Regions from separate parts of the Bacillus sp. NPDC077027 genome, predicted to be linked through region 1. Evidence: riboswitches for the same ligand, from Rfam matches in the RefSeq annotation. Region 1 holds a riboswitch; each other region holds the start of a gene.
What was found. Region 1 has a riboswitch for thiamine pyrophosphate ahead of thiC (phosphomethylpyrimidine synthase ThiC). Riboswitches for the same ligand answer to the same signal wherever they lie in the genome.
Positions count from the first base shown of each region.

Region 1 (11,055 bases):
TTGTGTAGAAACATATTGTATTTCTGACATATTCGCTACGTTCACGTTTTGCATAGGAGGGGAAAACGTTGAAAATTCATATTGTGCAAAAGGGAGACTCTCTTTGGAAGATTTCCAAAAAATATGGAGTCGACTTTAATGAATTGAAAAAGCTGAATTCACAGCTTAGTAACCCAGATTTGATCATGCCAGGCATGAAAATTAAAATTCCATCTGGTGGTGTACCTGTCAAAACAGATCACCACAAAGTAAAAGAAATGCCGAAGCCAAAAGAACAGAAAGTAGAGCATCCTTACGTAAAAGAAAAACCGAAAGATGTCGTGCAGGTTCAGGATACAAAGCCAAAAGAAAAACCAAACGAGCCGGTTCCATACGTACCGCCCGTACCAAAAGTAGAGCAACCTGTTTTCCCGCAGGTAGATGTAAATTACTATCAGACCAATTTATATCAACCTTTTACGCCGCCACCTCATAAAAAGGAGCATCATCACGAGAAAAAGGAGCATCATCACGAGAAAAAGGACCATCATCATGAGAAAAAAGATCATCATCATGAAAATAAGGACCATCATCATGAACACAAAGATCATTTAAAGGATGAGATAGGAAAAGGGTATGATCCATTTGTTCATATTCCCCATCAAAAAGAGGAGGGAAAAGAGTTGGAAAACGCCAATTATCCAAATCTGCCTAATTTTCCACAAATGCCGAATGTCGGTGGTGCAGCAGTCGGAGGAATAGCAGAAAATAAAGAACATCATCACCACCATGAACACCATGACCCATATTATGGATATGGTCATTATCCGCCTCCTTTATATCCATATCCTCCGCAGCAGCAGATGTATCCTGTATCACCAATATTACCTGGATCGGGACTTTGTTATCCAGTTCAGCCATACTATCACCACATGCCATATCCATATCCAGCGCAACCGTACTATCCAGCTTATCAAGCTCCGTTCGTATATGGTGAAAACATGGAGCACCATACAAATGATCATCATTGGCATCATACACATCCGAATGCCAATGCAAACGCGAACGTAAATGCCAATGCCAATCAAGGTTTTTATCCAAATGTTTCGAATACTGCTTATGGAAAAGACGACTGCGGGTGTGATGATGGTTTTAAACAACATGGACACCATCAGCATGCAGCTTGGCCGGGTGTTTACCCAAATCCAAACTCAATGGCAATGCCAATGGCAATGCCTTACGGACAAATGGGCGCTTATCCACAGCAATTCGGGCAGCCAAGTAGCCAAGTATTCGCAAGACCTGATGAAAGCGAGGATGATTAAACGGAAGGGGACGATGAAAATCGTTCCTTTTTTGATTGTTTATAACTGACAGCGTGAATTCCCTCTCATCTGTGCATGATAAAGAAGAGCGTATAAATGCTCAGAAGATCTTAACACAGGAGGTTTTTCCATTGAGAAAAAAGTGGCAAACAGCATTCGCATTGTTTCTCCTGCCGATTGGGTTAACTGCATGTGGCACTCAAGATGATGCCGGTGTGAATACACGTTATAATCAATCCGGTCAACCAGTTGGTTATAGCACAAATAATCAAACAGATGGAAATACGCAAGATCATCAAGGACCAATCTCAGAACTTATGGAAGGGATGAGAGGTGGTACGACCAATGTAAATAACCGTCCTGGCACAGAAGACCACGTAAGAATGCCGCTTACTGGTGGCGATGGTCGATACAGTCATGGCGATATGAATTATCATGAGCAAATGTCGTTTTCTGGATTTGATAAAGAAGAAAACGTGCAACGTTCACGTAAGATTGCAAACCGTGTAAACAAAATGAACCATGTAACAGATTCACAAGTGATGGTAACAGATGAAAATGTGTTCATCGCATTAAAAACAGATGGAAATCTTTCGACAGATGAACTAAGCCAAGTGGAAGAATCTGCAACACGATATGCAGATGGCAGAGCGGTACAAGTCATCAAAGATGAAGGAACGTTTACACGCTTTCGTGAAATGAGAAAAACACAGTTTGAAGCAGGTCAAACTGGTATGACGCGATAAGCATCTTGCTATAAGAAAAGGCTAAAGTAAGTGAATTCACACTGACTTTAGCCTTTTTGTCTAAAAAAGAGATGTCATCGCTTTATAAAATTCATAAATGAAATAACAGCCAAAGCCAAGCAGTAAAATGCCGGCGATAATAGATGTCCATTTAATCATTGCTCGGTTCATCACTTTTCTTGTCAGGGAGACAATCGAAAGTAATCCAATATCGTGGGCTAGAATCCCAGTTAAAATGCCAAGGGCTGCAATGATAAATTGAGATGATTCACTCTTAGAATATGCATCAGCGAGAACAGCGCCGAACACAGAAACCCAAAACACAAGATTCCCAGGGGACACGGCAACAAGTAGTCCATTACGATATGTTTTCAGTAATGATCTATTGACTTTCTCACCTGCTAAGTGAATGTCCTGATCTGCATGTTTAATCGAATCATATGCAAGCATAAATAAAAAAACGGCACCAATGAGCCACAATGGAATTTGCACAAATGGTAGTGCAAGAAACTGTGCAAGTCCAAAATAAAGAGCCAAAATCAATAAAACATCGATGGTCATCCCACCTATACCGACTGATAATCCGTGGAAAAACCCATTCTTCAAACCTTGTTTTGTCATTTCGACTGTGATTGCTCCAACGGGAAGAGCAATCGAAAAACCAACGAGTACAAATGTGAGATACGTGTTCAAATCGCAAAACTTCCTTCAAAAAACATTGTATAAAAATTCTCCGTTTAGATTAATTATACACATAAATGCCCATGTATCAACTGATATTTCAAATTTTAAACAAGATTAAAGAGAACAAAACTGTATATATAAATCCGTTGACCAAATGAATAAAAGGACGATATAGTGTGAAATGCCTATTTTTTGAAAAAGGCTTTTTTTAGAAAAATGTCTATGCTACACTGATGGAGAAATTTAAATGTTACTAGGGGTGCCCTTTTTGAAGGGCTGAGAGAGAAGTCCAAGCTTCTTAACCCTTTGGACCTGATCTGGCTCGTACCAGCGTGGGGAAGTATGGAAGATAACATATGATTGTCATGATGACGGGCAATCATGTTTTTTCTGACGACTATCCAGGTTCTGAAATAGAGCCTGGTTTTTTTTTGCTGGTGCTGATTCAATCCTGTCCTTTTATATGAAAAGAGAAAAGGAGAACAGCAAATGAAAAATGAAACGGTTTTACAGTCAAACATGTCGATTATGTCAAGCTTTAGCGGAAGTAAGAAAGTGTATGAACAAGGATCAAGACCTGACATTTTAGTTCCGAAAAGAGAAATTACCCTCACTCCAACTGGGGACGAAGTAAACGAACCGCTTCGAGTATACGATACGAGTGGCCCTTATACAGATCAAGAGGTTGATATTGATATAACAAAGGGATTAAAGCCACTTCGGCTTCCTTGGGTCAAAGAGCGTGATGACGTCGAGACCTATGGGGGTAGACGTTTGAAGCCAGAGGATAACGGCTATCAATCAGCGAAGCGAGCACGTGTCGATTACCCTAAGCTTTCCCGTCAGCCACTTCGTGCAAAAAAGGGGACATGTGTGACACAAATGCACTATGCTAAGCAAGGAATTGTGACACCAGAAATGGAGTTTATCGCCATTAGGGAACAGGTCAGCGCTGAATTTGTAAGAGATGAAGTCGCGAGAGGAAGAGCTGTTATCCCATCTAATATCAATCACCCTGAAAGCGAACCAATGATTATCGGAAAGAATTTTCACGTGAAAATCAATGCCAATATAGGGAATTCTGCGGTTACATCCTCCATCGAAGAAGAGGTTGAAAAAATGACATGGGCGATTCGGTGGGGAGCAGATACAATGATGGATTTATCAACAGGGAAAGATATTCATACGACAAGAGAGAGGATTATTCGTAATTGCCCCGTCCCTGTTGGAACAGTGCCGATTTATCAAGCATTGGAAAAAGTGAACGGCATTGCTGAGGATTTAACATGGGAGGTTTATCGGGATACGTTAATTGAACAGGCTGAGCAAGGGGTAGATTACTTTACGATTCATGCAGGTGTTCTCCTGAGATACATTCCAATGACTGTGGATCGTGTGACAGGTATTGTATCAAGAGGCGGTGCCATAATGGCACAGTGGTGTTTAGCACACCACCAAGAGAATTTTCTCTATACCCATTTTGAAGAAATCTGTGAAATCATGAAAGCTTATGACATTGCTTTTTCTTTAGGTGATGGTTTAAGACCAGGTTCAATCGCTGATGCAAACGATGAAGCGCAATTCGCTGAGTTACATACACTCGGTGAATTGACAGAAATTGCGTGGAAGCATGATATTCAAGTGATGATTGAAGGACCTGGACATGTCCCGATGCATAAAATAAAAGAAAATGTAGACATACAAATGGACATTTGTAAAGAAGCACCTTTTTATACGCTTGGACCGCTGACAACCGATATCGCTCCTGGATATGATCATATTACATCTGCGATTGGTGCAGCCATGATTGGATGGTATGGGACTGCAATGCTGTGTTATGTAACGCCGAAAGAACACCTAGGCCTTCCTAATAAAGAGGATGTAAGAGAGGGTGTGATTGCTTATAAAATCGCAGCCCATGCCGCCGATTTAGCAAAAGGTCACCCAGGTGCACGAAAACGTGATGATGCCTTGTCTAAAGCGAGGTTTGAATTCAGATGGCGTGATCAATTTCATCTTTCTCTTGATCCTGAGAGAGCACTAGCCTACCATGATGAAACATTGCCGGCTGAAGGTGCCAAAACCGCTCATTTTTGTTCGATGTGCGGTCCGAAATTTTGTAGCATGAAAATCTCACATGATATCAGGCATCAAGCTAATGAAGAGAACGATGTAAAGAAAGAAATGGAGAAAAAGGCAAAAGAATTCGTTGAAGCAGGAAGCAACATCTATCAATAAAACAAAGACCCCGCATTTGCCAATAGGCAGTGCGGGGTCTTTATACAACACTTGAGATTGCTTTACAAAGAAACTTTCCTAGCAAACAACATATGAAGGAATCAACGAGATGGAAATGTGTGCTCCACAATTGAATTCATCTAACGCATTAGCCAGGAATATTGAATATCTGTAAAAATTTAATCAAAAATTTATCAAGGTTTGAAAAGATAATAGCAGGGGAAACGGGTTCAGTATAGAATGGGAAAGGAGAGCAGGTTTGTTAAAACTTAGCGATAAAGAAAGAGATTGGAAGGAGTTTGAATGATGAAAATATTTAATGTAACATTTCATTTGAATAATGGAGAAGTGCTTAAATTCGAGTTAAAACGGCCCGCTACCTATGACTTTTATAAAAAAATTGAGGAATCGAACAATTGGTTTAAGCTGAACAACGATATCATTAACCTATTAAATGTCAATAGTATCCATGTTGAATCAGAATAAATAGACGAAACGGTCATTTTCGTTTCTCATGATAAAAAATAAGCCGCTTCTAAGTAGAAGTGGCTTATTTATGATAGAAAATCATTTCGATTCGTTAGTTGACCTTTTGAAAGCCAGTTCTTTTTATACAAGTAGGCAATGACCTCAAGCCACAGGCGAGGAGCTTTCTTTGGAAAAAATGGTTTCTTGTAATAGGCATAAGCTGCCTTTAAATCTTCCCACTGATGACACGTTTTTATTTGTGTAAAACGTGCAACATCAATCACCCTAATGCGTCCTTCGGCTGTTAAAATTAAGTTTCTTAGATGAATATCAGAGGGATTGAGCCCTTTTTTTCTCGCTTCATCGAGTGCAACATCCACTTGATCAAGCATGTTCTTTTTAATGGTAATTCCTTTTGTTAAACATTCGTAGAATGTGTTTCCTTTAATAAATTCCATCAATATATAGTTGTCGCCAGATTCATAAATGGCAGGATAGTATTTAGATCCAGATAATATTTCATAAATAGCGGCTTCTTTTTTGGCAAGTGCTTGAAAAGAGGGGAAAAATACCTTGAGGGCCATTTTTTTGCCGTCTTTTTTGTAAGTAAAGACATAGGCACTTCTACCTTTACCAGCAAGTTCAAGCTCTTTTGGTTTTTTGACAAGTTTATTCCAACGTTTTTGTTCGTTATATATGATAGATTCAGCCAAGCTTTTTACGTATGTCATCGTTTGTACTCCACCTTCTTTGGTATCAGTTTATGCGGCTGAAAAACGAATCATGAAAAAACAAAATGGTTGTATAAAACATAACATTAACGCCAAAAGTGCACAACGATTTACACTTCACCAAGGCAGTTCTCTCGATATATGATATGGTTTTGGTTAATGAACGGTGTAATTGGTCAAACTAAACGTACAATTAATCGATCTCATGTTTCTAAAGAGGTGTAAATAGTGAAACCGAATATAAAATGTTTAGTCACTGGGCTTTTACTGCTGTTAGGTGTGTTCATCTTGGCAAATGATGTCGAAGGAAAAGAACATATTCAAAAGCATCCAGATATCATCACTGTACAGCTTGAAAAAGTATATTTAGATGGTGACGTTAGCATTGAGAGGCAGCAAGCAACATTAGCATCAAAGGAAGCATTTTGGGAGACCTACAAGGGATGGACACTTGTGGAGCAAAGAGAAGGGTTTGCCCTTTTTAGAAAACAAATAGATGATATTTCCCCTCTGAGCAAAGCAAATGGTTATATTGGCTTATCAGATGGAGGTGTTATTTCAACTTTTCACGGAAGACCTGACGGCTGGTCCGAGCCGATTCATTTATTTTTTCAAATTGATACGTCCCGCTTAGAGAGCCATGTCGAAGAACAATTACAAAACGGCATTCCTTTTCGCACAAAGGCTGAATTTGAGCACGTTCTTGAAGTCATGAAGCCTTATCGAAACGAATTCTCGTTCTAATGGGAAACACAAGCTTGCTAGCATATGTGCTGCAGGCTTTTTATATAGGAAGAGACTGAATTTGACTTTAGCGAACATACGTTAACTTTTTTTGCGGTTTTCATCTTGTTTTATGTTACAATGAAGAACAGTCAAAGAGGTGAAAAACGGTGATAGAATTTGTGAAAGGGACCATTGATTATGTGTGTCCACAATATATTGTCATTGAAAATGGTGGAATCGGTTATCAAGTATTTAGCCCAAATCCATTTGTTTATAAGGTTAATAAACAAGAAACTATTTACACATACCATTACATAAAGGAAGATACATTTTCTCTTTACGGTTTTTCAACGAGAGAGGAAAAAGCGCTGTTCACAAAATTGTTAAATGTAACAGGCATTGGTCCAAAAGGAGCCTTAGCCATTTTAGCCTCAGGTGACCCAGGTGCGGTGATCGAGGCGATTGAACAAGAGGATGAAGCATTTCTTGTGAAATTCCCTGGTGTCGGCAAAAAAACAGCGCGTCAAATCATCCTTGATTTGAAAGGCAAGCTTGGAGATGTTGTACCAGAGATGATTGGCAACCTGTTTAATCACGAGGAGAGCATACAAAAACAAGTTGAACAAACGGCACTTGATGAAGCACTTGAAGCATTAGGTGTGCTTGGTTATGGTGACCGTGAAATTAAAAAGGTTCTTCCTTTTTTAAAAGAAGAGAAAGGTCTCACAACCGATCAATATGTGAAAAAAGCATTACAAAAAATGTTGAAATAGGGTGATGTCTCATGGATGAACGGCTCGTATCAACTGAAGCAGACAACCATGAATCAGCCATTGAGCAAAGTCTGCGTCCACAGACGCTAAGCCAGTATATTGGTCAGCAAAAAGTAAAAGATAATCTTAGTGTATTCATAGAAGCCGCTCGTATGAGACAGGAAACATTGGATCATGTGCTATTATATGGTCCACCTGGACTTGGTAAAACGACACTTGCTTCTATTATTGCCAATGAAATGAATGTACAGCTCCGTACAACGTCTGGACCTGCAATTGAACGTCCGGGAGATTTGGCAGCCATCCTGACGTCACTTGAACCAGGAGATGTCCTATTTATTGATGAGATTCATCGCTTGCAACGTTCTATAGAAGAGGTGCTTTATCCGGCAATGGAGGACTTTTGTCTTGACATAGTCATTGGTAAAGGTGATACAGCTCGTTCTGTTCGTCTTGATTTGCCCCCATTTACACTTGTGGGAGCAACCACGCGTGTTGGTCTTTTAACGGCACCACTCCGTGATAGGTTTGGTGTGCATGCAAGATTGGAATACTATGAACAAAGGGACTTAGCTCATATCGTAGCAAGAACGGCTGAGCTGTTTGAAATTGGGATTGATATTCGCTCAGCAGAAGAGATTGCCAGACGTTCTCGCGGTACCCCAAGGGTGGCAAACCGCTTGCTTCGGAGGGTGAGAGACTTTGCACAAGTGCTTGGAAATCAAACCATTACAAAAGAAATTGCCCAGAACGCATTGGAAAGATTACAGGTTGATCGTCTTGGTTTAGATCATATTGATCATAAACTACTTTTAAGTATGATTGAAAAATTTAAAGGTGGTCCTGTTGGTCTTGATACAATATCAGCAACAATTGGGGAAGAATCACATACGATCGAGGATGTATATGAGCCGTATTTGCTGCAAATTGGTTTCTTGCAAAGGACGCCACGTGGTAGGGTCGTGACACGAGAAGCGTATGAACATTTTCAATTGGAGGTACCGATTCGTGACTGAATTTCCTAAAATATTGATGATTTTAGGTGGCCTGCTCTTTGTTTCTGGTCTTATATTTCATTTTGTCGGAAAGCTTCCTGGTGATATTTTTGTGAAAAAAGGGAATGTCACCTTCTTCTTTCCGGTTATTACATGTATCGTTATTAGTCTTATTTTGACCATTCTTTTGAATGTGTTTGGACGGATGAAATAACGTTAACTAGTTAACTACAGAATAGGTGAAGAATATGAAAGTAGAACTATTTGATTTTGATTTACCGGAGAAACTCATTGCCCAAGTCCCGTTAGAGAAAAGAGATGCATCGAGGTTAATGGTGCTTCATAAGGAAACAGGTGAGTTAACGCACTCTACGTTTTCTCACATTGTGGACTATTTTCAAAAAGGGGATTGCCTTGTCCTGAATAACACACGCGTTCTGCCTGCTCGGCTTTTTGGCATGAAGGAAGACACGGGAGCGAAGGTTGAACTACTTCTTCTTAAACAAGAAGAAGGTGACAAGTGGGAAACACTTGTCAAACCTGCGAAACGTGTGAAAGAAGGAACGATCATTACATTTGGAGATGGTAGACTTCGCGCTGTGTGTACGGAGGAATTAGGGCATGGTGGTCGAAAGGTTGAATTTCAATATACGGGCATCTTTTATGAAGTGCTAGAATCACTTGGCGAAATGCCATTGCCTCCGTATATTAAGGAACAACTAGATGATAGAGAGCGTTATCAAACGGTCTATTCAAAAGAAGTTGGATCTGCCGCAGCACCGACAGCCGGTTTACACTTTACGACTGAATTGCTAGGTGCGCTGAAAGCAAAAGGGGTGCATATTGCCTTTATTACACTCCATGTTGGACTAGGGACGTTTAGACCAGTCAGTGCAGAAAGTGTGGAAGAGCATGAAATGCATGCTGAGTTTTATGAAATGAGTGCAGAAACGGCTGAACTGCTTAACCGAGTGAAACAGGACGGTGGGAACATCATCTCAGTTGGAACGACCTCTACAAGGACACTTGAAACCATTGCCACTGCAAATCAGGGTGTATTTAAAGAATCAAGCGGCTGGACATCCATCTTTATTTATCCAGGCTATACGTTTCGAGCAATTGATGGAATGATAACCAATTTCCATTTGCCGAAATCATCGTTAATCATGCTCGTTAGTGCTTTAGCTGGACGTGATCATGTCCTTCATGCTTATGAAGAAGCTGTTGAAAAAGAGTATCGATTTTTTAGCTTCGGCGATGCGATGCTCATCCAATAAAACATCAGAGATAGGAGGGCTCATTCATTGTCGCAACTACCGATACGTTATGAGTTCATTAAAACATGCAAACAAACAGGAGCACGTCTTGGCCGTGTGCATACACCACACGGCTCCTTTGAAACGCCCGTTTTTATGCCAGTAGGCACACTTGCTACCGTTAAAACAATGGCACCAGAAGAGCTGAAAGCAATGGAAGCAGGGATTATATTAAGCAACACGTATCACTTATGGTTACGTCCTGGGCATGACATTGTCAAAGAGGCAGGCGGACTTCACAAGTTTATGAATTGGGATCGAGCAATTTTAACCGATTCGGGCGGATTCCAAGTATTTTCATTAAGTGAGTTTAGAAAAATTGAAGAAGAGGGCGTTCATTTTCGCAACCATTTGAACGGAGATAAACTCTTCCTCTCGCCAGAAAAAGCAATGGATATCCAAAATGCACTTGGATCGGACATTATGATGGCATTTGATGAATGTCCGCCATATCCAGCAGAGTATGATTACATGAAGCTATCTGTTGAACGCACTAGTCGCTGGGCAGAGCGCTGCTTAAGTGCACATCAACGTCCAAATGATCAAGGACTCTTTGGAATTGTCCAAGGGGGAGAATACGAAGAACTGCGTAAACAAAGTGCAAAAGACCTAGTATCACTTGATTTCCCAGGATATGCGATTGGTGGGCTGTCTGTTGGTGAACCGAAAGATGTCATGAACCGTGTTCTTGAATTTACAACACCACTACTGCCAACGGACAAACCAAGATATTTAATGGGCGTTGGCTCCCCAGATTCTCTCATTGATGGTGCGATTCGAGGAGTGGATATGTTTGACTGTGTTCTGCCAACGAGAATTGCTAGAAATGGAACGCTGATGACAAGTGAAGGACGCCTTGTTGTGAAAAATGCGAAATACGAGCGTGATTTTAGACCGATTGATGAAAATTGTGACTGCTATACGTGTAAAAATTACACACGTGCTTACATTAGACATTTAATTCGTACAAATGAAACGTTCGGAATTCGATTAACAACTTATCATAACCTGCATTTTCTGTTAAAATTAATGGAGCAAGTGAGAGAAGCTATCCGTGAGGATCGTTTAGGTGAT
Region 1 is NZ_JBNNIO010000001.1:330,010-341,064, forward strand. Features, by position in the region: gene safA (SafA/ExsA family spore coat assembly protein) at 69-1,304, shown strand; gene ACQKEZ_RS01835 (YhcN/YlaJ family sporulation lipoprotein) at 1,436-2,050, shown strand; gene ACQKEZ_RS01840 (LysE family transporter) at 2,111-2,743, opposite strand; TPP riboswitch at 2,980-3,090, shown strand; gene thiC (phosphomethylpyrimidine synthase ThiC) at 3,224-4,972, shown strand; gene ACQKEZ_RS01850 (hypothetical protein) at 5,276-5,458, shown strand; gene ACQKEZ_RS01855 (protein kinase family protein) at 5,527-6,171, opposite strand; gene ACQKEZ_RS01860 (BofC C-terminal domain-containing protein) at 6,400-6,915, shown strand; gene ruvA (Holliday junction branch migration protein RuvA) at 7,065-7,670, shown strand; gene ruvB (Holliday junction branch migration DNA helicase RuvB) at 7,682-8,686, shown strand; gene ACQKEZ_RS01875 (DUF2905 domain-containing protein) at 8,679-8,879, shown strand; gene queA (tRNA preQ1(34) S-adenosylmethionine ribosyltransferase-isomerase QueA) at 8,914-9,942, shown strand; gene tgt (tRNA guanosine(34) transglycosylase Tgt) at 9,970-11,055, shown strand, end outside.

Region 2 (11,055 bases), on a different contig from region 1:
GGCGACAGTTCAATTGTTGACCAACCTGAGAAATTGCCTCAAGCCCCATATCAAATTGAAGTTCCTGCAAAAGAATCTGGTGTTGTCGCTGAGATTGTTGCAGATGAGATCGGCGTTGCAGCGATGATTCTAGGAGCAGGCCGTGCGACAAAAGAAGATGATATTGATCTTTCCGTAGGGATCATGCTAAACAAAAAAGTAGGCGACCGTGTAGAAAAAGGTGAATCACTTGTCACGCTTCATGCAAATAGCGAGGATGTAGCGAAAGTCATGGAGAAAATCTATGAAAATATCCGTATTGCAGACAAAGCAGAAGCACCAATACTTATCCACACTGTCATCACAGAATAATATAGAAAGGGCAAAGTGATTTCTCACTTTTGCCCTTTTTCTTTTTCATATTGTTTCACAATATCAAAAGGATCTAATGCATTTTCTTCGCTCTGAGCATATTCGTCCCGATAAGGTAAACAAAGCGATTCAAATACTTCATCCTCATCAACAAGTGCAACATATGTTTCATAGCCTTCGTAATCAGCAGGGAAGAGATGTGCAACCCCTATCTTCTTCTGTAAAGCTACATCAATGGCATCGCGAAGCTCTAGTAGCCCTTCCTTATTTCCGATGATGCAAGCTTCCATATGCCAGCTATCTTGTGCATATAGTTGTCCTAACTTTAGTTTGTCAGATTCAGACATCTTTATCACCTCCTATTCATCCTTATTTTAAAGTACAATGAAAGTGAATGTGGGATTTTTTATAATAAATGAGAGGAATTAGCTGAAGAAGAATTTTTTCAAACTCGTCATTATATTTTTGTTCATTTTGATGGTGATTGGTGCTTTGAGCTTTTATATTGGACCTATAGGAAAGTAGAAGCGGGCGGAACGCCAGCTTTTTTCTTTTTATTTTAAAAAACTTCACTTTATGAAACAAAGGGCTTGCATAAATAAATCAAAGGGTGTATATTAGTTGATGAGTCAATGATTGATATATCAACTAATTGATCTGAATAGAAAAGAGGAGATGAGATTGACTGCATTTTGCTCTGAAGAATCAGAGATTTTATATCGTATGCAATGCGTTAACCGAATGATTGGTGTGAAGTTCGAAGCATGCACGGGCATTAGCCAATCAAGGTTGGAATTACTCTCACTGCTATTCCAAGCAGATGAGATTAGTCAGACGGATTTGCAAAAAAAGGTCAATATCGATAGCGCGGCTGTCACTCGTCATTTAAAACAGCTTGAAACCAAAGATATGGTGTCACGCAGAAGGAAACCAGAGGATAACCGAGTAACTCTAGTCAGTCTAACAGACGAAGGCAGAGTACGAATAGATTCCTCTAAAAAGGAAAAAGACCGATTCATCAAAGAAATGCTTGAAAACGTCAGCGAAGAAGAACGTAAGCTACTTACTGATGTGCTTAGACGTATTCAGCAAAACATTGCAAAGATCCAAACAACATAAAAGGAGTGCTTCACATGACAACAACATTAAAAACAAACGATTTTATGGAAATTATGAAAGGTCGTCGTTCCATCCGTAACTACGATACATCTGTTAAAATTAGCAAAGAAGAAATGACTGAGATTTTAGAAGAAGCAACAACTGCACCATCTTCTGTAAATGCACAACCATGGCGCTTCATGGTGATTGATAGTCCAGAAGGAAAAGAAAAACTTGCACCGCTTGCGAAATTCAATCAAACACAAGTGGCAACATCTTCAGCGGTCATTGCTGTATTTGCAGATATGAAAAATAACGAATACTTAGACGAAATTTACTCAAAAGCAGTAGAAGCTGGTTACATGCCACAAGAAGTAAAAGACAGACAAATTGCTGCTTTAACTGCACATTTTGACGTGCTTCCTGAGCAAATAAATCGCGAAACGATCTTAATTGATGGCGGACTTGTTTCCATGCAGTTAATGCTTGCTGCTCGTGCACATGGTTATGATACAAACCCAATTGGTGGCTATGATAAAGAAGTGATAGCAGAAACATTTGGATGGGACAAAGAGCGTTACGTTCCTGTTATGCTTCTATCTATCGGGAAAGCTTCAGATGAAGGATATCCTTCTTACCGTCTGCCAGTTGACCGTATCACAGAGTGGAAATAAGTTCATCTTATAAAAAAGGGAGTTGATCATATGATTATTATTCATGCGGGTATGACCATTCATCCAGCAAAAGAAGACGTATTCCTAGAGGAAATCCAACGTTTAGTCAAAGCATCACAAGCAGAGGAAGGGAACGTCTCTTATCACCTTTACAAAGATACTGAAAAAGACAATACCTTCTTAATGGTTGAAGTGTGGAAAGACGAAGCGGCTGTAAAAAGCCATAATGAGAGTACTCATTTCCAAGCTTTTGTTGCAAAAGCCAAAGATTTCTTAGCTGCTCCACTTGAAGTAGCTTCCTTTAAAGGCGAAGCATTATAAGATAGAGAGTAGAACCTCTAAGCCAAGACGGCTTAGGGGTTTTTTTGTGCACTTTTCACAAAGTTTCTGAAAATAAATTATTTTTCAACTTAACAATATTGGAATATGCTAGAATTAGATATTATTTATTACCATTTTATTAGGAGGAACTATTATGAAAAAAGGCAAATGGGCTCGCATTGCGTTGACAGCAGTCCTTGGTTTAGGTACATTGACAGCTTTCAGTACCCCTCTATTGGCTCACACCTCAGAAAAGTCAACATCCTCAGATGGTGGTCACTATTCAGGCTCACCATTCGATGCAAGTGTCGTGAACGAAGATCGCCTCATCAAATCCTTAAAAGAACGTGGGAAAATTAAAAAGAATGCAACTGAAGCTGAAGCACAAAAGGCACTAGCAAAGTATTTGAAGAAAAAGGAAGAGTCAGCCATTAAGCAAGAAGCAAGTAGTTTGACAGAAGAACCAAATTTTTTAAAAGAATACAAACAAAAAGTACATAACAAGCTTAAAAAAGAGAAAAAACTGAAAAAACATAAAGGGAAAAAAGGAAACAGTATTCAACCTGTGCAAAAGGAAACCTATTCAGGTGAAGTTCGCAATGATAAAGTCTTAGTTCTTCTTATTGATTTCAAAGATTACAAGCATAATAGTATTAAAAAAGAAGAAACGGATATGTACTATGATCAGTATAGTCAACAACACTATCAAGATATGATTTTTGGAAAAAACGGCTATATTGGTCCTGACGGTAAACGAAAGATTTCAATGAAGCAATACTATGAAAAACAATCTGGTGGAAGTTATACCGTCAGTGGCACAGTAGCTGGTTGGTATACAGCAAAGCATGATGCAGCTTACTATGGCGGAAATGAACCTGTTGAAGATGGCAATGATGTCAGACCGCGTGAATTAGTGCAAGAAGCACTTGAAGCAGCAGCAAATGACCCGAATATCGACTTAGGTGAATATGATCAGTGGGATCGTTACGATGTAGATGGTGATGGCGTTTATAATGAACCAGACGGTATCGTTGACCATCTAATGGTTGTACATGCAGGTGTTGGAGAAGAAGCAGGCGGTGGACAGCTTGGAGAAGATGCCATTTGGTCACATCGCTGGAATTTAGGAGAAGTATTTGAAATTCCGAACACCGAATCAGAAGTGGGAGAAGGTGGGGAGCTAGGTGCGTTAGATTATACAATTGAGCCAGAAGATGGCGCAGCAGGGGTCTTTACGCATGAATTCGGCCATGATCTAGGTCTTCCTGACGAATATGATACACAATATACAGGTAGAGGCGAACCTGTCTCGTATTGGTCAATTATGGCGAGTGGTAGCTGGGCAGGAAGTGTACCAGGAACTGAACCAACAGGCTTTAGCCCATATGCGAAAGAGATGCTTCAAAGCTTGCATGGCGGAAACTGGCTTACTGGTGAAACCATTCAGGCAAAAACTTTAAAGAAAAGCAAGACAGTGTTGATCGACGAAGCGGTCACAAAAGGTACGAACAATGATGCAGTAAGAGTCGATTTGCCAGATAAAGAAACAGCTATCACACAACCTGCTCAAGGGAAGTATGCTTATTTCAGTGGCAAAGGTGATAATCTCAATGCGACCATGACAACAAGCGGGATCGACTTGACCGAAGGATCGAAAGCTGAACTCACGTTTAAAGCATGGTACGACATTGAAGAAGATTACGATTATGCTTATGTCGAAGTACGTGAGGCAGGTACTGAAAAATGGACAACCATTGCTGGGAATATTACAAATAACCGAAACGATTCAGGTGCAAACGAAGGCAACGGCATTGATGGTACATCAGACGGTTGGACAGATGCTCACTTTGATTTATCAGCATATGCAGGTAAAAAAATTGATCTGCAAATCCGCTATACAACAGATGCAGGTTATGCAATGCAAGGTTTATTTGCAGATGATTTGAAAATAGAAGCAGATGGCAAAGAAGTTTGGGCTGATGATGCTGAAGGTGATTCGACATTTGCGTTAAATGGATTTTCTCAATCAAGTGGTAAGCTATACACAGCACAGTATTATCTACTTGAATGGCGCTCCTATGCAGGTGTAGATAAAGGACTCAAACATATTAAACGCGGTGCTAGTTTAATGAGCTATAATCATGGTTTAGTTGTTTGGTATGTTGATCAATCATACACAGATAACTGGGTAGGGAAGCATCCAGGGAATGGATTCCTCGGTGTCGTCGATGCAGATCAGGAAGTGTTGAAATGGAGCGATGGTTCTATAGCAGCAACAGGCTTTCAGGTGCATGATGCAGCCTTCTCATTAAACCCAAGTACAAATCTGAATATTGATTATACAACAATAACAGGTCTTACATTGGAGGATCATTATCTTCGTCCTTCACGCACGTTTAGTGATAAAAAGAATTATGTAAATCAGGATAATCCAGACGCTGGACGTGACGTGCCGACATATGGCTTATCTTTTAAAGTTATTGGACAAAGTAAAGATCGTTCTGTTGGGAAAGTGTTAATTTCAAAAGGTCATTAAAACAGATGCCGAATTCATATTGAATTCGGCTTTTTTATTTAGGCGAAAAAGTGTTTTTGGTGTATTGAAAAAAGGAAAGTCCCAATTATTTACCGAATGCTTGTTCTTTTTTTATTTTGATATCCGAAATGATCCGTTATATAATAGATTCTGGAAGGTTTTTCTTGAGGGTCTGGTTCAATTTCCGTTGTCAAAAAAACATGAAGGGATGAGTGTTTGCGATGAGTTGTGTCACTGCCGAGCAATTGAGGGAGATTCGAGGGAGGATGCAGTCTTTTTGTAGCCAATTAGAGTATGATGGCTATGGTAAGCTTCATATCAACACCATAATGGCTTTTATTAAAAAGGAATTCGGCGTTAAAAAGATGAGAGATATTCCGCAAAGTCGGTTTGTTGAAACCTTAGATTTGATACAGGATTTTGATTTGTATACAGACAAAATAAAGATAACCGATCGCTCATTAGAAGAAAGGAAGTTACAAAGTTGAATATACTTGCAATGGTTTTAGTTGGAATTGTCGCACTAGAACATGTGATGATCATGTTACTAGAGATGTTTTTTATACAGTCTAAGATGGGCAAAAAGGCATTTAATTTGCCGAAACATTTAGAAGGAGACCCGAATGTAAAAGTCATGTTTGCCAATCAAGGGCTATATAATGGCTTTTTGGCAGCTGGTCTGATTTGGGGACTCATACTTGGTTCAAATCCTGTAGGATACATGATCCAGTTGTTCTTTGTCATTTGCGTTGTAGTGGCAGCCATTTTTGGCGGGTTCACTTCAAATAAATCAATTATTGTGAAGCAAGGTGTGCCAGCTATCTTGGCATTAGTTGCTCTTTTATATGTCATCTCATAATTGTGTCTTCTTTTCAGCGTAATTGAAAACCCTTGAAGTCTAGGAAGGACGAGCACTGGAGCAGAGCGAATATGTGATTCGTGAGCACCAGCGCGCAGACCTGACAACGAATGCGAGGGTTTGTCTACACGCTGAGCCGTCCACTGGTTGGGCGGCTTTTATTGTTTTCGAAGACTGATTAATCGAATGATAGAAGTCAAACAGATGGCGACAGCAACTGCTAACATGATTTTGCCAAGCAGAACACTAGCTAAGTTCATGAAAAATACCGCCAATATGATACAAAGAGTGATGATGATCATAATAATTGAATAGGTTTTCATTTCATTTTCATCTCCTTTGGTTGTCTAATTCGAGTTGGTAAAATCGGTCACCTAATTCTTCTGATGACTTGTGAATAAAATGAATGGGAACGATGTATGACCCGAATGTGTAGAGTAAATCATTCTCTAAAAATATGATTTGGTCACAATTTTACATGAAATTCCCTGCTCGTAGATCAAAAAATGAAAAAAACCTAATTTTTTTCACAAAAACGGGAATAACAAAAATAACAATGCCCCCAAAAGCGGATTTCTTGCTATTAAATTGTGCAAAATGTAAAATGGAAATAGGTTTAAAATGAAAGGATGATCAAGATGAGTAAACAAGTATTATTGGTGTCGACGAGCAGTGCTGAAATGAATGGACATCCGACAGGATTATGGCTAGAAGAGCTTGCTGAGCCATATCGTATTTTTATAGATAATGGACTTCATGTTCAGATTGTATCAATCAAAGGCGGTGCAGTACCGATTGATCAAAACTCTATTCCAGATGGAGTGCCTGCCAAATATCAGGACGTTTACGAAAAGCTCCAAGCGACAAAAGCGCTGACGGATGTAAATCCTGCTGATTATGATGGTATCTTCTTTGCAGGTGGGCACGGACCAATGATTGATTTTGCATCGAATCCGCTTGTTGCTCAAGCAATTTTGGCTATATCTGCTAAAAATGGTGTAGTAGGTGCTGTTTGTCATGGTGTATCTGCTTTTGTTGATGTCAAAGGAGATGACGGCAAAGCGTTCATTTCTGGTAAGAAAATCACTGGCTTTACGAATGAAGAAGAAGATGCGGCTCAACTCACATCAAAGGTTCCATTTTTGCTTGAATCTAAACTTCGTGACCATGGGGCAGACTTTGAAAAAGGAGAGCCGTTTGCTCCATTTGCTATTGTAGATGGCAACATCATTACTGGACAAAACCCAGGCTCAAGTGAAGAAACAGCACATCTTTTTGTGAAAACAATATAAATCTTAAGAAAACAGTCGTGAGATCGGAGCACGGCTGTTTTTTCGTTTGAATTGATTTTGAATACTTATCCAATCGTAAAACTAACGCAACAATTCCATTAAAAAGGGAGTAGTAATTTGTGAAAAATGTATATGCATTTGTTTAGAGCCATCGCACTACATAATTTAGAAGAAATTAAGGTTACCTCAAATTGGTTCATCATTTCTAAAACCTATAACCCCCATTCATCATTACTGCATTTGCCTATTTAAGTATCCTAAAACAAGTATAATAAAATGGATATTTATTGGAGGAATTTTGTGAAAAGTATAGTGAAGTATTCTATTATTACAGTATGTTTATGCCTAGAAATTTTCTGTATATTATTATTGCTGTTCCTATCGGTTTTTTGCTATTAGCATAATTGATATATTGTTTACTAATAAGTGATCTTAAATAAGCAAGCATGGAATTTGCTTATTTTTTATGGGATTCAGGGAAGGTTTTCCTGATATATTAGGGTAGCGTTCAAGATGCTACCTATTCTTGTTACAGTTTTTATTAAACGTCTCTATTAATATTATAATTCTCTACAAATTACATAAGTTAAAACCAAGGAAAACATGCTCAATTCACTGTTGTTGTGGGAATTTTTTCATATTTACCATTTGAATGAATAAGTGTACGTGACTCTTGAATAGGTTCATTAACTTGAGAAAACCAATAATAAATTTAAAATATTCCCTTAAATGACAATATAATCATTGGTGAAATGATACAATTATTACAGGATATAAAATCCAAAATTAAAAAAAGGGGATGTTCCTGTGAAGGTATTTGGAATCAAAATGACAGCAGCGATTTTATCTATTTTACTTATTGCGACAGGCTTATTTTCGTCAGCTGTTCACGCAGAAGAAATAAAGAAGGAATCTAACAGTGTATCACCATTAACGAAGAAAGCGATTGAACGTCTACAGGAGTCGTTCTTGAATGAGAATGAATCACCTGCTATTCAAAAACAACTCAAAAAATCATTCAAAGTTGATCAGAAAAACGGAATTAATATTAAGCGTAAATCTGCAGCAAATGGCAAGTTGAGAACCTCAGCGGCTCATTCAATTGATGGTTTGTCTATCAATCAATCTGCTGTACTAACAGAAGAGAACCCAGTCGATTTATGGTTTCTCAGTACGTCCTCAGCACAAGCACTCATTAGTCGAATTACATCACCGAATCAAGATTACTTTGTGCAATTATTTGTCGTCGATTATGAGGAAGGACAAGCATATCCAACCGATTTAATTCAGCCAGCAGGCAATTTGCTTGCATTAACGAATCTGCCAGCGGGTGATTATGCCTTTGGTATTACAAGTGGTGGTGGTTTTGGAGATTCCTACACATTGCAGGTTAATGCGAAAAACCCAACCAATTTCACAGGAGTAGTGTCACTTTCTTCAACACTTCAATACTTTGTAGCAGAATATGCGAATGGCGATGTTTATGCAAATGGCACCCACATTTATAACAAGCAATCAAAATCAGCGGATTATGAATGGAAACGTGTCTTTTACTTCCCATGGGATGGAAATTTTGAACAAAGAACACATTCTATTTCAAGTGTAAAAGTAAAAGGTATTTCTTCACCGGTCTCTTATTCTGCACCTAATGCAAGCTCTTCGGAAGCCATTCTTGTCTATCTAGATGTAGGCACATTGTTTATGTATCATCAATCCTCGTATTCTAGTGGCCAATATTATCAAGATACATTTGTGGATATGATTGGAAAAACAACACCAAGATATTTAGAAGCAGATGATTTAGAGAATTACGGAGAACATATTTTAGTAGTTGATGTAAAAACAGGGAAACCAATTGATTTCTTTAGTGTACTCAACTTCTACTACGCATCGGGTGTTGAGAGACTCCCAACAATCCAAACATTAAATTAAGAATGACTGTTGACATCATTTCATCTCATGTGTAGAGTAAAGATAATTAAATGATGAAAGTCCACTAGGGGAGTCATGCTGTGACTGAGACAAGAGAAAATCTTGGACCCTTTGAACCTGATCTAGTTCGTACTAGCGGAGGGAAGTGGAGTTGGCACCTTGTCTCATTCATTCTTGAATTTACAAAGCCACTCCATTTTGGGGTGGCTTTTTCATTTATTCAAGATGAAGAAGAGGAGGTTTTTTTAATGCGTTTTTCAGCACAATTAAGACAAGAAGCAGAACCGATTTTTGAGGCTATTTACCATCATCCATTTGTGAAAGGGATAGCTGAAGGCAATCTAAAGAGAGAACAGCTGATCCATTATGTGAAGCAGGATTTTGAATATCTTAATGCTTTCATCAAGATTTATGCGGCAGCTATCAGTAAATGTACAGATCGCCAAGATATCGAATTTTTTCATAAACAAATCGCCTTTATACTAGATAGTGAGACACATCCTCATCAAAATTTATGTCGGGTGGCTCAAGTTCAATATGAAGACTTACAAGGATATTCCCTTGCGCCAAGCGCACATCATTATATACATCACATGCTTCAAGTAGCGAAAGAGGGCTCGCTTGGGGAAATTTTGGCTGTGCTTCTTCCTTGTCCTTGGACATACTGGGAAATTGGGCAAAGGCTCTTATCAGACGTTCAACCAGAGCCGTCTCACCCATTTTATGACTGGATCACTTTTTACGGTGGCATCACAGATTCCATTACAGTCGAGCTTTGTGAACGACTTGATCAATGGGCGCAAGAAGCTAGTGATAAGGAAAAAGAAAACATGAAACAACATTTCATGTTAAGTTGTCAGCTAGAGTATCGATTTTGGGAGATGGCATTCACCGTTGAAGAGTGGCCAGTTGCTATGAAGGTGCACTCATCATGACGTGGAAAATGAAAGAGGTTGTACTTGCCGTCATTTTATCTGTTGCGTGTGGTGTGATTTATTTAGGCTGGTCCACTCTTTATCTGCCGATTACTGCGCTTGTTGGTCCAGCAGGAGGCAACATCATGTTTGGTATTTGGGTGATTGCGAGCCCGATTGTAGCGTATATTATTCGTAAACCAGGAGCGGCACTCATTGCAGAGACAGCAGCGGCAGCGGTAGAACTGTTAACGGGTAGCCACTTCGGTTTATCTGCCTTGCTGATCGGAGTTTTTCAAGGGATCGGGGCAGAAATAGCTTTCGCGCTTTTCGGATATAAACGATATAACGTTTGGGTGTTGATGCTATCAGGCGGTTTGGCGGCAGTAGGCGCAATGACTTACAGTCTAATCGCTAAAGGGTTCAGCTACTATACACCTGAAGTCCTGCTGGCGACGCTCGGAACGCAGATCATAAGTGGAGTGATTCTCGGTGGTTTACTTGCGAAATTTGTAGTAGATGCATTGGCAAAAACAGGTGTGCTCAATCAATATGCCATCATGAGAGCGCAACGAAGCAAAGGTGAACAACATGGATTCATTTCTCACGTGCAATAACCTAACAGTCCGTTTTTTTCAGCAGTCACATCCTGTGTTGCAAGACATATCTCTTTCGATTCAGAAAGGGGAAAAAGTCTTAATTCTTGGTCCAAGCGGTAGCGGGAAATCGACGCTTATCTCTGTACTTGCTGGGATTATTCCTGAGCATGTAGAGGCAGAAGTACAAGGAGAAGCCACCTTAAAAAAGCATTCGGGTGTCATGTTTCAAGATCCTGATTCGCAATTTTGTATGCATCGGGTGAATGAAGAAATCGCATTCAGTTTGGAGAATCGTTCGATCCCTCGTGAGCACATGGATGGGATCATTCAACAGCTTATGTGGAAAGTTCGTCTCAATATTGATCCCAATACGGAAATTCAAACATTGTCTGGTGGGATGAAACAGAGGTTAGCCTTAGCATGTTTACTCGCGTTAGAGCCAGAAGTATTATTCTTTGATGAACCGACGGCACAGCTTG
Region 2 is NZ_JBNNIO010000002.1:750,827-761,881, reverse strand. Features, by position in the region: gene ACQKEZ_RS09425 (pyrimidine-nucleoside phosphorylase) at 1-351, shown strand, start outside; gene ACQKEZ_RS09420 (hypothetical protein) at 375-698, opposite strand; gene ACQKEZ_RS09415 (MarR family transcriptional regulator) at 1,027-1,470, shown strand; gene ACQKEZ_RS09410 (nitroreductase family protein) at 1,485-2,123, shown strand; gene ACQKEZ_RS09405 (putative quinol monooxygenase) at 2,154-2,444, shown strand; gene ACQKEZ_RS09400 (immune inhibitor A domain-containing protein) at 2,599-4,980, shown strand; gene ACQKEZ_RS09395 (hypothetical protein) at 5,202-5,468, shown strand; gene ACQKEZ_RS09390 (DUF1304 domain-containing protein) at 5,480-5,839, shown strand; gene ACQKEZ_RS09385 (hypothetical protein) at 5,998-6,162, opposite strand; gene ACQKEZ_RS09380 (type 1 glutamine amidotransferase domain-containing protein) at 6,478-7,131, shown strand; gene ACQKEZ_RS09375 (hypothetical protein) at 7,960-9,063, shown strand; TPP riboswitch at 9,120-9,224, shown strand; gene tenA (thiaminase II) at 9,312-9,998, shown strand; gene ACQKEZ_RS09365 (ECF transporter S component) at 9,995-10,594, shown strand; gene ACQKEZ_RS09360 (ABC transporter ATP-binding protein) at 10,569-11,055, shown strand, end outside.
Region 2: linked by a shared signal. The riboswitch ahead of tenA (thiaminase II) and the one ahead of thiC (phosphomethylpyrimidine synthase ThiC) in region 1 are both predicted to bind thiamine pyrophosphate.

Region 3 (11,055 bases), on a different contig from region 1:
ACCGAATACATTTGGTGCTGCTTTTGTGATTTTTGTTGGTGTTTTCTTACTCTCTTTTATCCTGTCATATGCCTTTGTGCTGGCGGGTTTTATTCAGAATGCCTTTTTGATGACACTTATTATTTCTACCATCTCATTGGGTGTCGTTGTGCCTACTTTAAAAGAGGAAAAATTGATGCAAACCAATATCGGACAGATCATTCTTTTAGTAGCTGTCATTGCGGATTTGGTCACGATGATTTTACTTGCGGTATTTTCCTCTATCTATGGAGATGGAACAGGGAATATGTGGCTACTGCTCATATTATTTGCCGCAGGTATTCTTCTTTATTTCTTTGGGCGAATGTTTAAGACTAGATCAATTTTTCAAGTCATGTCAAAAGGCACGGTGCAAATTGGGACAAGGGCAATCTTTACTCTCATTATTGTCTTAGTTGCGTTATCTGAATCATTGGGAGCAGAAAAAATTCTTGGTGCTTTTTTGGCAGGGGTTCTTGTATCGCTACTTTCGCCAAACAAGGAATTGGTTCAGCAGTTAGATTCATTTGGTTACGGGTTTTTAATCCCTATTTTCTTTGTGATGGTTGGCGTTGATCTTGATATTTGGTCGCTTTTTAAAGATATGAATATCATAATCATGATTCCATTATTATTTTTGGCTTTATTGTTAAGTAAGCTGATTCCGATCCTGTATTTAAAAAAGTGGTATGACATGAAAAAAGTGCTCGGTTCGGGATTTTTGTTAACCTCAACGCTTTCACTTGTTATTGCCGCTGCGACCATTGGTGAAAGGTTAGGTGTAATTGACCATAAAATGTCTGGTGCACTCATACTCGTCGCTGTTTTAACAAGTATATTGACCCCTGTATGGTTTAAAGCGTTGTTTAAAAGAGAAAATGAAGCAACAAATAAAAAACAGGTCACCTTCATTGGAGCAAATCAACTGACATTACCTGTAACACTGGATCTCCATCAGGATGAATATAAAGTACGTATTCTCCATGTGTTTCAAGAGAATCAAGAGGAGCTTTTATCCGATTCGTTATTTGAAGTCGAGGCAATTGATAATTATCAAGAAGAGACATTAAGAATGGTAGGAATTGGACAAGAAGACGTGCTTGTGGTTGCAACCGGAAATGAAAAAAGAAACAAGCAAATTGCCTTATTTGCGAAAGAAGAAGGGACGAAACAAGTCATTGCAAGTGTGAACAAAGCAGAAGCAGAAATGACATTAAAAGAAGCTGGTATAGATACATTCTCCACATTTCTTTCGTCCAAAACGGTTCTGCGCGCTTTAATTGAAGCGCCAGATGCGATTCGTCTTTTAACAAATGAAGATTCGTCTCTTTATCAAATACAAATGAAAAATAACCGATACCACAAAGTGATGCTTAGAGAATTTCCATTTACGGGAGATTTGGTGTTCGTACGTATTTTTAGAGGAATAGACAGTCTTGTTCCACATGGCGATACAACGCTAAAGACAGGGGATCGGATACTAGTTTCTGGTTCGCGTGAATATGTCGCAGGACTCAGAAAACGATTAGAATCGTAATGAACGCTTGACCAATGACTGAATCATGATTAAGATAGATGTACATAACATCATAAGAATGATCCACTAGGGGAGTCCTTTATAAGGGCTGAGATAAAAGTACTGACTTTTAGACCCTCATCACCTGAACAGGTTCAAACCTGCGTAGGGAAGTGGTGCGGTATTTGAATGTGTTTTCGACAAATTCCAAGCCACTTTCCCATCCGGAAAGTGGCTTTTTTATGTACATTGACAGGAGGAGAAGACAAATGACATTTTCTGAAGAATGTAAACAGGCGGCTTCAACATGGTGGAATGGAAGCTTTGAGCACCCATTTGTGAAAGGAATTGGTGATGGGACGCTTTCACTTGATCGTTTTAAATATTATGTGATGCAAGATTCCTATTATTTAACCCATTTTGCAAAAGTACAATCGTTTGGTGCTGCCATTGTTGAGGATTTACATACAACTGGCAGAATGGCTTCTCATGCGCAAGGGACTTACGAAGCGGAGCTATCCCTTCATCGAAAGTTTACGACATTACTAGAAATTTCTGAGGAAGAGCAGGCAAGCTTTAAGCCTTCGCCCACTGCGTATGCATATACATCTCATATGTATCGTTCTGTGAAAAGTGGACGTTTTGAAGAGATCCTAGCTGCACTTTTGCCTTGTTACTGGCTATATTACGATGTTGGCGAACAACTGAAGAAGACAACACCTGATCATCCAATCTATCAAGAATGGATTTTAACATATGGAGGAGATTGGTTTAAAGAGCTAGTCTTTGAACAAGTCAATCGATTTGATGAACTTGCAGAGCAGGCGACAGAACAAGTTCGAGCAAATATGAAAGAAAATTTTGTGATTTCTAGCTATTATGAATACCACTTTTGGAACATGGCATATGAAAAGGAAAAATGGCAGACAGCTTTATTAGATGGAGTTGATTCAAGTGGAACTCCACGCAATTACAAGTGATACACTTCCAGTCGATCAATTAATCGGTAAAATCAAGGACATTGAACAAGAAGTCGATTTTATTCATATTCGTGAGCGTTCGAAAAAGGCAAAAGAACTTGTCTATCTCATAGAGCAGCTACTAGCGATTGGTGTTACGAAGGAGAAAATCGTCATCAATGACCGAGTGGATGTTGCACTTTTAACAAACATTCATCGTGTTCATTTACCAGGACATAGCTTTTCACCGAAAGAACTAAGACAAAAGTTTCCTCATCTTCATGCAGGTGTGTCTGTTCATTCGTTAGAAGAAGCCTGCCAGGCTGAAAAGGAAGGGGCGGAATATGTGATATTTGGTCATGTGTATGATACATCATGTAAACCAAACCTAAAGCCTAGAGGGATTCAAGTTCTATCTGAAATGGTGTCAACTTTATCAATTCCAGTCCTAGCGATTGGTGGGATGACTCCTGAGCGAGTGAGTGAGCTGAAAGCGGTTGGAGTAAGTGGTATTGCTGTCATGTCAGGCTTATTTGGGCAAACCAATTCAAAAGCTGCAGCGCATGCATTCTCAAAAAAGCTAAAGGAGCATCCTTATGAAAAAGCATTATGATACAGCCGTTATTGGTGGCGGTATTATAGGAATGTCGATTGCTTACCACCTTGTAAAAGCAGGAAAAAGTGTGCTTGTTATAGAGGCAAACGAAATTGGGAAAAGTACAACAAGTGCTGCGGCAGGGATGCTCGGTGCTCATGCCGAAGGGGAAGGAAGACAGGATATATTCTTTGAGGTTGGTAGAGCAAGTCAAGCATCCTATGAACGGTTAAACATTGATTTAAAAAAGGAATCAGGTATTGATATTCGTAGATCAGATGGTGGAATTGCCAAGCTTGCATTCAGTGAAAAAGAAAAAGAAATGCTTTGTCGTATGAAGCATTTGACCTCATTTAAATGGCTAAATGTGCGTGCAACAAAGCAGCTCATGCCACAAGTGTCTGACGATATTGTTGGTGCTGGACTGATTGAGGATGATGTTCATGTTGAACCGTATTCAGTTTGTCGCGGCTTTTATCAGGCTGCCGTGCACTATGGAGTAGATGTATTAGAGCATACGACTGTATTAGAGGTAAAGCGTGAAAGAGATCGGCTTACAGTGAAAACATCTCAAGAAACTTACACATGTGATCAATTATCCATTGCAAGTGGCGTATGGACAGGACGTTTTTTTGAAGAGCTCGGATTATCTCATTCTCTATATCCAGTAAAAGGAGAATGTGTGTCGGTGTGGAACGATGGACCAAAGCTTGACCACACGTTATATCATGATCACTGCTATATCGTTCAAAGAGATAGCGGTAGACTGGTTATTGGCGCCACCATGAAGCCACATGATTGGAGTACATCTCCTACTCTTGGCGGAATAGAAGCCGTTATCCAAAAAGCGGCTCAACTGATGCCGACGATTAAACAGATGAAAGTTGACCGTTTTTGGGCAGGGCTGAGACCCGCTACTCATGACGGACATCCGTACATTGGGAAGCATCCAGGTGATGAGCGGATTATTTTTGCAGCCGGTCATTATCGAAATGGCATTTTGCTCGCTCCTATCACAGGAGAAATCGTTCGGGACTTGATCCTTGGACGGCAGGTGAAAAAGGAATGGATTGATGCATTTCGCATTGATCGTAAGGAGGCATCACTCGTATGAAAATACAATTGAATGGTCGCATGATTGATTTTGAACAGGAAAATGGGACAATCTATGACCTTCTTGCAACTTATAAGTTAGAGGATCGGGTGGTCATCGTTGAAAAAAACCACGAGATAATTGATAAGCAAGCCTTTCGAGCAACAGAAATAAAGCCGAATGACATCATTGAAATTGTTCATTTTGTTGGAGGAGGATGAAACATGTTACACATCGGAGAGAAATCATTTACTTCAAGACTGTTACTTGGAACTGGGAAATATCCGTCATTTGATATTCAAAAGGAAGCAGTAGCAGTGTCGGAAGCGGAGATTTTGACATTCGCTGTAAGACGTATGAATATTTTTGAGGAATCACAGCCGAACTTTTTAGAACAGCTTGATCTGTCAAAATATACGTTGCTTCCAAATACAGCTGGAGCAAGTACCGCTGAGGAAGCAGTACGCATTGCCCGTTTAGCAAAAGCATCTGGCCTTTGCGATATGATCAAAGTAGAGGTTATTGGTTGTTCACGGTCCTTGCTCCCTGACCCAGTGGAAACGTTGAAAGCATCAGAAATGCTACTTGAAGAAGGGTTTATCGTCCTGCCATACACTTCAGATGATGTGGTATTAGCTAGAAGATTAGAAGAGCTTGGTGTTCACGCCATTATGCCGGGAGCATCTCCTATTGGATCAGGTCAAGGATTATTAAATCCACTGAATCTCTCATTTATTATTGAACAGTCAAAAGTCCCAGTCATCATTGATGCGGGGGTAGGTTCACCGAAGGATGCGGCATTTGCGATGGAATTAGGGGCAGACGCAGTGCTTTTAAATACAGCCGTATCAGGAGCAGCCGATCCAGTGAAGATGGCACAGGCAATGAAGCTAGCCATTGAAGCAGGAAGGCTTGGCTTTGAGTCAGGGCGTATTCCTGTGAAAAATTATGGAACCACAAGCAGTCCAGTGGAAGGAATGCCTGCATTTTGAGTACACGCTACTCAAGACAAGAGCTCTTTGCTCCGATTGGAAAAGAAGGTCAGAAACGCCTTTTGTCTGCACAAGCAGTTATTATTGGAGCTGGAGCGCTTGGAACAGCAAGTGCTGAAATGCTTGTGCGTGCTGGAGTAGGCTCTGTGATCATTGCGGACAGGGACTATATTGAATGGAGCAACCTTCAGCGCCAGCAGTTGTATACAGAGCAGGATGTGATGGATAAGCTTCCAAAGGCGGTTGCAGCTGAAGCAAGATTAAAGCAAGTAAATAGTCAGATTGATATAAAAGGAATTGTCATGGATGTGACGGCTCAAAACGTAGAGGAGCTCATCAAAAATGCCTCCATCGTCATTGATGCAGCCGATAATTTTGAGGTTCGAATGATTGGAAACGATGCGGCATTGAAAAAAAACATTCCCTTTTTTTATGGTGCATGTGTCGCGAGTTACGGCATTAGCTTTTCCGTCCTGCCGGGTCAAACGCCGTGCCTGCATTGCTTACTTGAGCATTTACCAGCACAAGGGATGACTTGTGATACTGCTGGAATCATTAGTCCTGTTGTACAGCAGGTCGCTTCATATCAAGTTGCAGATGCACTCAAATGGTTAACTGGGCATGAAGTGACCCCTATTTTAAGGTCATTCGATTTATGGACAAATGAACGGTCAGACATTAGGGCTGTTTCTTCTTTAAAAAAAGAACAATGTCCAAGCTGTGGCTTAAAGACATATCCATTCCTTTCATTTGATCAGCAAGCAAAAGCGGATGTTTTGTGTGGTCGCAACACTGTGCAGATTCGGAGCGCATTGCAAACACCACCTAGTTTAAAAAAGGTCGCAAAGCAACTCAAAGAGGCAGGGATGGATGTTCTTGAAAATCCGTATCTTCTTTCTTGTCAACATGATGAGGTGAAGCTTGTTTTATTTAAGGATGGTAGAGCATTGGTGCATGGAACAAATGATATCGTCAGAGCCCGAACGATCTATCATAAGTGGATTGGGTAGGAACGAAAGGATGTGATGAGATGACAATTCATAAAGCGTTAACTATAGCAGGTTCAGATTCGGGTGGCGGTGCTGGCATTCAGGCAGATTTGAAAACCTTTCAAGAGCTCGGTGTTTTTGGCATGTCAGCCATTACAGCGATTACTGCTCAGAACACACTTGGGGTTCATGGAATTTACCCATTAACAGTTGAGGCATTGACAGCTCAAATTGATGCAGTAGTGGATGACTTACCTCCTGATGCTGTGAAAACAGGCATGTTATGGAGTGCGGAAATGATTGAAGCAGTCGCCGAAAAAACGGCACAACATCGCTTGAAAATCATCGTAGATCCAGTAATGATTGCAAAAGGCGGTGCTTCTTTACTGAATGAAGATGCAATGCTTGCTATGAAAAAATTCTTACTTCCGCTCAGTTATGTGGTAACACCCAATTTACCAGAAGCTGAAGCGCTAACTGGTATGTCCATAGGTTCACAGGATGATCGGAAAAAAGCAGCTGAAATTCTTCATCAACTTGGTGTACAGCATGTGGTCATCAAAGGAGGGCATGATCCGAAAAACGGTTTAATTACAGATTTACTGTTTGATGGGAATGTGTTCATCGAGGTGACAAATGAACACATTAAAACGAAGCATACACATGGAACAGGCTGTACGTTTGCTGCGGCACTCACTGCGGAAATAGCGAAGGGCATTCATATGAGAGAAGCGTTTGAGACAGCAGAAACCTTTGTACATGAAGCCATTAAAAATCATTTGAATATTGGCGGAGGTCATGGTCCAACCAATCATTTTGCCTATCAACAAAATCGGAGAACGTAAATCAAAGCTGCCCCGTCTTTAGGCGAGGTAGTTTTTTCTATGTCAAAAGAAACTTTATTTCAAGGAAAAGTGTCAATAACTCGACTTATGTGATAATATTATGATCAGGTACTAATACTATGTCTTTAAAAAATAGGAGGCTTTAATACATATGAAATTTTCTTTAGAAGGCCGCAATATTGTTGTAATGGGCGTTGCCAATAAGCGTAGCATTGCTTGGGGGATTGCTCGTTCGCTTCACGAAGCGGGTGCACGTTTAATCTTTACTTATGTAGGAGACCGCCTTGCTGAATCTGTAAAAGAACTTGCAGGTACATTAGAGCGTGATGATTCAATCATCCTTCCATGTGATGTGACAAGTGATGAAGAAATCGAAAAATGCTTTGCAACGATTAAAGAAAAAGTACAAGTCATTCACGGTGTGGCACATGCGATCGCCTTTGCAAATAAAGAGGAGCTTGTCGGTGAATACTTAAATACGAATCGTGAAGGTTTCCTTTTAGCACATAATATTAGCGCATACTCTTTGACAGCTGTAGCCAAAGTAGCCCGTCCTTTAATGACAGAGGGTGGAAGCATAGTGACCTTGACTTACTTAGGCGGGGAACGTGTTGTATCTAACTACAATGTTATGGGTGTAGCGAAAGCGTCACTTGAAGCAAGCGTCAAATATTTAGCTGCTGATTTAGGAGCGGAAGGAATTCGTGTGAACAGCATTTCTGCTGGGCCAATTCGTACATTGTCTGCAAAGGGAATTAGCGGATTTAATACCATTTTAAAGGATATTGAAGATCGCGCACCTCTTCGTCGTACAACAACGCCAGAAGAAGTTGGTGACACTGCTTTATTCTTATTCAGTGATCTATCAAGAGGCATGACTGGTGAAAACCTGCATGTTGATTCCGGCTTCCATATCATTGCTCGATAAAGAACATTTTCAGCATATCTGTAAAAGGATATGCTGTTTTTTTATTTTTCTTCTGATTTGATTCATGCTGTCATATATATAAGGAATGAATCATTCGGGAGGGATCAGCATGCCAAAGAAAGATGATGAGAATCAAAAACCGCTCATGTACATTGTTCAGCCAAGCTATGAAGATACACAGCCGGCCATGCAAAATATTGTGAGAAAACGAAAGAAATCTGAGAAAACCTCCAGTCATTCTCCAAGCAACGGAGTAGGCGCTGAGGCAATGAAAGAAGAACCTGCTTCTCAAGTTGTAGATGAGCATAAACAGCAAGAGACTTCACCTCAATTAAGCAACCAACCGGACGTTGAGCGAAAAATAGAGAAATATCCAGAAGCTGTATTAAATGCAAAAAAAGAAGAGCCAAATAGAAAAAGAGTGAAAAAACCATTAAGTCAGATGACGATTGAAGAGAAGGTCGATTTTTTAACACGATTACCACTTAATATGCCAAGGGCTCTTTGTCTTATTGAAGCTGAAGAGAAAACATATCGCGGGATTGTAGTAGAAAGAAAAGAAGGTATAGTGATCGTTCGAACAACAGGTGGAGGAAATCCAGTTGAGCTTCCAATCGAAACCATCACCTCGATTCATCCGCTTGGATTCTAATAGCAGTCACATAAAAAAAGTCCCAAGGCGGGACTTTTTTTATTAGCAGTTGCGGTTGAGGAGTCGTGGGTTTAAGCACTCGATCGCACAGAAGCAATGGAGATCGACTTCAATGCAATACTTTGATTTCTCTAAACGGAACACATCACAGACAGTATCTTTATCTGTAAAATCTAAAATATGACGATCTTTGTCAAATGCAATAAGCAAGCTGAGTGTTGCGCAGTGATCAGAGATATGTTCGACTCTGAAAAATGCAGTGCTGAAGCAAGGACCTTCATCTACTTCTCCGACATTGCCAAATGCGACGAATGGTTTTGATTTTGAAGTGAATAAGACAAACGGGACAGTATCACCTAATGAGTGTGAAGGAGAAAGGAGATTGCTGTAACAACTTGTTGGGCATTCTTCTTCAACAGCATTTTGCAAGTCGTTAATATTTTCAACAGCCTCTGCTACACAGTTCCATGAATGTTTGCGGCTCATATTCAACCCTCCTATACAAGGAATTTTGTCTGACTTGAGCACTGTGATCATCTTATAGATGTTATCCTGGTTCAATTAGGGGAGAGAGGTAAATGTCGATATTAGCCTCTTCCTTTTGAAATCAATATGGAGCTAGCCACTTCGGAAGAAGGCTGCTCCAAATGATCTCATTGTCATCAGCTAGGAAGGGAATGCTCTTTTGCTAATGACGACTCAGGTCAACATGTGATCGGGTTTAGCCGTGGTGATGATGTTTTTTATCTTTTTTTGGCAGTACTCTGTCTACAAGTTCTGGATTCAAACATTGAATAGCACAGAAGCAGTTCAAATCAACTTCAATACAAAAATCTGTTTTTTCTAAACCGAAGAAGTCTGGGTCACAAGGGTGACATACACTTAGCGTATGTCCATGTACATCAACAGGTCTTAGTACAGATAAGGTTGCACAGCAGTCAGTTAATTTTTCAACCCGGAAGAAAATAGATTCAAAGCACTGGCAATCATCTACAAATCCTCCGATGTTTCCGAATGTGGAAAACAATCCGCCTTTCTTATCAAAAAGTAAAAACGGAATTGTATCTTTTCCAGAAACTGTTGGGCTTAATAAATTGCTGTAGCAGCTAGTTGGACATTTATCTTCTACAGCTTCCTGCTCTGCTAAAATCTTATCAACCGCATCGCATACACAGTTTTCATCATATCGGCCATGGTGTTTTCCGCAGCTCATGGATTTCAGCTCCTTTAACAAGGTATTTGACTTTAGTCCTTAACAACATATGTATGCGCCCTCTAGTTGGTGTGGGTAAATGTCTATTATTTTCGATAAAAGGAAAAGCAGAGCTTTTGGCTCTGCTTTTAGAGATTAGAGGATACCGATTGCAATAATTAAAGCAGCTAGAATTTGTATTAATGTTTGAACAGCAACAGTGACATCTGCATCAATCGTGGAAACTTTTACATCTCTAGAATTTTCGATCACCAGTTTTTGACGATTTGCTTGCTTAGTGGCTGTTAATTGAACAAGATCTTGTGCAACTTGGTCAGCTAGGTCACCATCAGCGATGGAAATGTTGACAATTGCTACTAATGCAAGTTGGATGGCTGTTTGTACAGAAACGGCTACTTGAGCATCGATAGAAGTTATATCAATATCACAAGAATCTCTTACAATAATCACTTCTTCGGATACTTGTTTTGTCAATGAAATTTGGTCGCCTGCTTGGAGAATATTTTCATCTTCGTCACAGTAATCATTACAAACTGAGTGTCTTTCGTAATGACCGTACTCGCTTTGGTGATGAGAGTTGCGATCAAGGGCTACCCAAGAATAAGGTTTGGATTCCATATTTTTTCCTCCTTCCGTTTACTTTATTAAATGCGTACATCTCATGTTTTGTCTGAGGCAGATAACCTGAGGCAAACTCCCATTTTTCAGTTTGGGTAGTTCATTGTCCTTCTTTTCTCTGTTGAATACGGTCTCTAAGTGAACCGTTCCGTCTTATACGTCTCGTTTTTGTATCTGCTTCTGGTTTGACATCTTCTGTCATTGCGGTTTCTTCTAAGCGTTTTTTTTCTTTTTGTTCTTCAACGAAATCATTGGCTTTTTTTTGCACATCTTCAACCAACTTTAATATCATCTCTTTTTGTTCTTCTGTCAGCTTTCGTTTTTTATCATCAGTGACGTTGTATTTGGTCATAATGTCATTGACAAGTAAGTTTGTCAGCGGGTCTACGTTTGTATCAATCTTAAATTTTGGATTTCTTTCATTTTCTTCAGTCATATCATCTCACCTCTTTTGGCAAATAAGTTTTAGAAAAAGAAAGGGTTAAAGAATGTCAGTTGCAACTAGTAACGTATTAAGTGCTTGGAATAAGAGTTGGACAGAGCTGAGTATGGATGTATGAGATAGTGTTATGGTGATGTTATGACAATGAATGATTTGGATCACTGTGTTTTTTTGAACAACAGATTGGTGAAAAGA
Region 3 is NZ_JBNNIO010000003.1:273,905-284,959, forward strand. Features, by position in the region: gene ACQKEZ_RS11805 (cation:proton antiporter) at 1-1,555, shown strand, start outside; TPP riboswitch at 1,614-1,723, shown strand; gene tenA (thiaminase II) at 1,804-2,514, shown strand; gene tenI (thiazole tautomerase TenI) at 2,489-3,106, shown strand; gene thiO (glycine oxidase ThiO) at 3,090-4,202, shown strand; gene thiS (sulfur carrier protein ThiS) at 4,199-4,402, shown strand; gene ACQKEZ_RS11830 (thiazole synthase) at 4,406-5,173, shown strand; gene ACQKEZ_RS11835 (thiazole biosynthesis adenylyltransferase ThiF) at 5,170-6,183, shown strand; gene thiD (bifunctional hydroxymethylpyrimidine kinase/phosphomethylpyrimidine kinase) at 6,204-7,007, shown strand; gene fabI (enoyl-ACP reductase FabI) at 7,159-7,935, shown strand; gene ACQKEZ_RS11850 (CotO family spore coat protein) at 8,045-8,587, shown strand; gene ACQKEZ_RS11855 (CotY/CotZ family spore coat protein) at 8,630-9,073, opposite strand; gene ACQKEZ_RS11860 (CotY/CotZ family spore coat protein) at 9,309-9,800, opposite strand; gene ACQKEZ_RS11865 (spore coat protein) at 9,936-10,418, opposite strand; gene ACQKEZ_RS11870 (spore coat protein) at 10,519-10,854, opposite strand; gene ACQKEZ_RS11875 (spore coat protein) at 10,900-11,055, opposite strand, start outside.
Region 3: linked by a shared signal. The riboswitch ahead of tenA (thiaminase II) and the one ahead of thiC (phosphomethylpyrimidine synthase ThiC) in region 1 are both predicted to bind thiamine pyrophosphate.